2 regions of the Priestia sp. VA7 genome follow, and region 2 is predicted to be linked to the other one. Evidence: a T-box and tRNA genes for the amino acid it is inferred to sense, from the RefSeq annotation. Region 2 holds a T-box; the other holds one or more tRNA genes.
What was found. A T-box is a leader RNA that pairs with one kind of tRNA and senses whether it is charged. The one in region 2 lies ahead of thrS (threonine--tRNA ligase), so its partner is inferred to be a tRNA-Thr.
Positions count from the first base shown of each region.

Region 1 (2,207 bases), on a different contig from region 2:
GCTGTAAACGGCGGATAAACATCAAAGACGCGAAGCCATTTAAAATCAGGTGGATTTAAATGCTGCTGTTCTTTGGAATAATTGCTCACGGTGCTCGTATATTCTACATGAAGCCCATAATCTGTATCGCTTACTTTATATTTAGGCACAAAGGCGTTGTTTCGATCACCAAATGTGTCCGTGTGCACCCAAGCAAAATGAGCTACGTCTAAAAAGCCTTCCATTTGACGACCAGCCGAACCCATGATATCAAAGCTGGGACAAACAATTTGCTGAAAATCAGGGGCCTCCCACGCATCGAAGTAAGGCAGGTTATCTTGTTCACCTGTCAGGGAAGTCCACACTAATCCAAATCGTTCAATAACTGGATAGACAGCCATACACAGGCGGGGAGAAATGTTGGCATCAGGGTGAGCTGGAATCGACGTGCATGCGCCGTCCGTTGCATAGCGGAAGCCGTGGTAAGGACAGACAATTTCATCATCTTCCACCCAGCCCATACTAAGGGGGGTGCCTCGGTGAACGCATAAATCACGAGCCGCTACTACTTTGTGTGTGGTACGGTATAGAACTAGATTTACATCTAGCAGTTTTACGGACGTTGGTTTCTCTGTTACATCACTGCAGCGTGCGACGGGGTACCAATACTTAGCGAGTGTCGTCCAATCTTCCAGGCTGAACGTGCAGTCTCTTGGGTAGGGAGTTGCCGTTTTTGATTTGGTCATGGTTGGTTGTTGTTCCATCTATTTTCTTCCCTTCTTTTGTAAGCTCTTTTACTAAGGGTAATATAAAAAAAGAAAATTCACACAATTTATGTAAGGAGTTCTAACATAAAATATGGAACTTTGTAGAAAGTGCGGATTTCAGAAGAAGCAAATTAGAGAATATACCAATAAAAAAATTTAAAAAAGCGCTTCCTAAATGAATTTAAACGTGATATAATTTTCCAAGACGCTGGTGTAGCTCAGTAGGTAGAGCACTTGCATGGTAAGCAAGAGGTCGCAGGTTCGATCCCTGTCGCTAGCATACTAAAAAACCTTCTTTCTTGTTGAAAGAAGGTTTTTTTATTTGTGTCGGCTTTAAAATTATTCTTTCCCGCCTTGTGAAAACTTTAACAGTTTGATAGCCTTATTAGGAGGTTATGAGAAAATATGCGTATCTTTTCCCCTAGGTCTTATGAATCATATTTAGAAATATTCTTAAAAGAATGTTTATTGCCTCTGAATATTGGGTACACGAAACTAGGGATTAAATTTCAACAGGGAGGGTGAACGATAATTTGATTACGTTTAAGAATGTGTCAAAGCAATATCCAGACGGTACGACCGCCGTGAAAAATATTAATCTAGAAATTAAAGAAGGAGAGTTTTTCGTTTTAATTGGTCCGAGTGGGTGTGGGAAAACAACCACCTTAAAAATGATTAACCGTCTTCATGATATTACCGAAGGAGAACTATACATAAAAGATAAGCTCGTATCGGACCACAACATACATAAGCTACGCTGGAACATTGGTTATGTCCTGCAGCAGATTGCTCTTTTTCCTCATATGACCATTGCTGAAAATATAGCCATTGTACCCGAGATGAAGCATTGGAAGAAAAATAAAATCAAAACGCGCATTGATGAACTGCTTACTTTGGTAGGACTAGACCCAAAGCAGTATCGAAACCGAAAGCCGTCTGAGCTCTCAGGTGGCCAGCAGCAACGTGTAGGTGTAGCACGTGCCCTCGCAGCTGATCCCCCCGTTATTTTAATGGACGAACCCTTTAGTGCCCTCGATCCGTTAAGCCGCGAACAGCTTCAGCAAGATGTTATTAGCTTAAAAGAAAAAATCAAAAAAACATTTGTGTTTGTTACGCACGATATGAGCGAAGCGATGACGCTTGGAGATCGTATCTGCCTGATGAAAGACGGGGAAATTGTTCAAGTTGGAACCCCGGAGGAATTCATTCAAAAGCCTAAAAATGAATTTGTAAAAACATTTATTGGAAATCAAGGGAATGCTTTATTTGAGACATTGGATATGTTTGTCAAAGAAAGTGAACAGCCGGACGTAGAACCTACTGAAGAGCTAGCTTCAACCGCCACTGTTCAGCAGGCCATGGACGCCCTTTACGACCATGAAGCAATAGCCGTAAAAAAAGGGAGCAAACGAATTGGCGTCGTAACGCGCAAAACTCTATTAGCGTTTCTTTCTGATAAAA
Region 1 covers NZ_JBVQPN010000001.1:965,777-967,983, forward strand. The annotation lists gene AC0C45_RS05015 (aromatic ring-hydroxylating oxygenase subunit alpha) at 1-743, opposite strand, end outside; tRNA gene AC0C45_RS05020 (tRNA-Thr) at 954-1,026, shown strand; gene AC0C45_RS05025 (ABC transporter ATP-binding protein) at 1,280-2,207, shown strand, end outside.
Region 1: it encodes a tRNA-Thr, which carries the amino acid that the T-box ahead of thrS (threonine--tRNA ligase) is inferred to sense. The anticodon was not compared.

Region 2 (2,207 bases):
AGATTTATATTTTCCAAAGAGTTATTCCTGAAAAATGAAGACATTAAATATATTTATAATCAATATGGAAAACCTTTTTTGGAAAATGATAAGACATTTTTTTTCAATATATCGCACTCAGGAAGGTGGGTGGTATGTGCATATGGGAGGTGCTCTATAGGTATAGACATTGAGAAAATAAACTCTATAGATTTAAATTTATTCTCAACTTTTTTATCGTTGAAAGAACTAAAAAATTTAAAATCCGTAAAACCAGAACATCAAACCAATTACTTTTATAGCCTTTGGACTTTGAAAGAAAGTTATACAAAGGCATTAGGAACAGGACTTACTATTCCTTTGCAACAATATAGTATTAATAACATAACATCTGGAGATATCAAGATAGAGAAAGATGGCATTATACAACCTTATTTCTTTAGGCAATATGACTCTTTAGACAATTACAAACTATCTGTTTGTGCAAAGGATAATTATCTTCCCAAAAAAATTTGTATACTTGAATTTGAAGAAATAATTAAAACCCATACTTGTAGCTCTATCAAGTTGAAATAAAAAGCAAATTTAATCCAAATATGTATATTATCAATAATAAAATAAGCGAATTATTAACATTTTTTACTTGAAAATCCATAAATGATATTGTATATTTTATAAATGATTTAATTATTTACTGCTACGAAGAGGACATGGGTTATTATTTATGTTTCACAGAGAGGGAAGGGTAGCTGAAAACTTCCTAATTCTAGATGGTAACTTACCACCTCAGAGCTTTATTGGTGAACTTTCAATTTTTAGTAATCAATAACGTTTGCTACGTTATAGCATCAAAGCCATTAATAAGTATTTATTTTGTTAATGGAAATTTGGGTGGTACCACGGGTCTTAAAGCATACTCGTCCCTTTCTTAGGGATAAGTATGCTTTTTTTTCGTAAATTTGTTTAAATAGGAGAGATTAACATGAGTAAAGAATCAATTATTATTCGTTTTTTAGATGGGAACGAGAAAGAATTCTCAAAGGGAATTACATTAAGAGAAATTGCAGAGTCTATCAGTTCTAGCTTAAAAAAGAAGGCTATCGCAGGTAGAGTAAATGAAGATTTGTATGATTTACATAGAGGCATTGAAAATGATGCAACAATTGAAATTTTCACTCTAGATTCTGTTGAAGGTCTAGATATTATGAGACACACAACTGCTCACATACTAGCTCAAGCAGTAAAAAGAATTTATAAGAAAGTTCAATTAGGTGTAGGACCTGTAATTGAAGACGGCTTTTATTATGATATGGATCTTCCTGAATCAATTACTTCAAGTGATTTAGAACGCATTGAAAATGAAATGAGAAAAATTATTAAAGAGAATCATAAAATTGAACGCATTGAGGTAACACGTGAGCAAGCTAAAGAAATTTTCACTGAAATGAACGATACATTGAAATTGGAACTGTTAAATGATATTCCTGCAGATGAACCGGTTACAATTTATAAACAGGGTGAATTTTTAGATTTATGTCGTGGGCCACATTTACCTTCTACTGGACTTGTCAAATCATTTAAGTTAATGAAGGTCTCAGGAGCTTATTGGAGAGGTAATAGTGATAACCAAATGCTTCAGCGAGTATACGGAGTAGCTTTCTCTGCACAGAAACAATTAAATGAATATTTAACTTTCTTGGAGGAGGCTGCAAAACGCGATCACCGTAAGCTAGGAAATGAATTAGAATTGTTTATGTTCTCTGAAGAAGCTCCAGGTATGCCATTCTACTTAGCAAAAGGACAAATTGTAAAAAATGAATTAGAAAAGTTTTTAAGAAGCGTGCAAGACAAACATAATTATGAAGAAGTACGAACTCCTTTCATGATGAACCAAGAACTTTGGGAAAAATCAGGGCACTGGGATCATTATAAAGACAATATGTATTTCTCAGAAGTAGATAATGCTAAATTTGCATTGAAACCAATGAACTGTCCTGGCCACATGCTAATCTTCAAAAATAAATTACATTCTTACCGTGATTTACCAATTAGAATGGGTGAGTTTGGCCAAGTGCATCGTCATGAATTTAGTGGTGCATTGAATGGATTACTAAGAGTACGTACCTTCTGTCAAGATGATGCTCATATTTTTGTGACTCCTGATCAAATTGAAAGTGAAATTAAATCAGTCATTGAATTGGTAGACTACATCTACAAGACATTTGGAT
Region 2 covers NZ_JBVQPN010000010.1:34,198-36,404, reverse strand. The annotation lists gene AC0C45_RS26525 (4'-phosphopantetheinyl transferase family protein) at 1-555, shown strand, start outside; T-box leader at 670-907, shown strand; gene thrS (threonine--tRNA ligase) at 962-2,207, shown strand, end outside.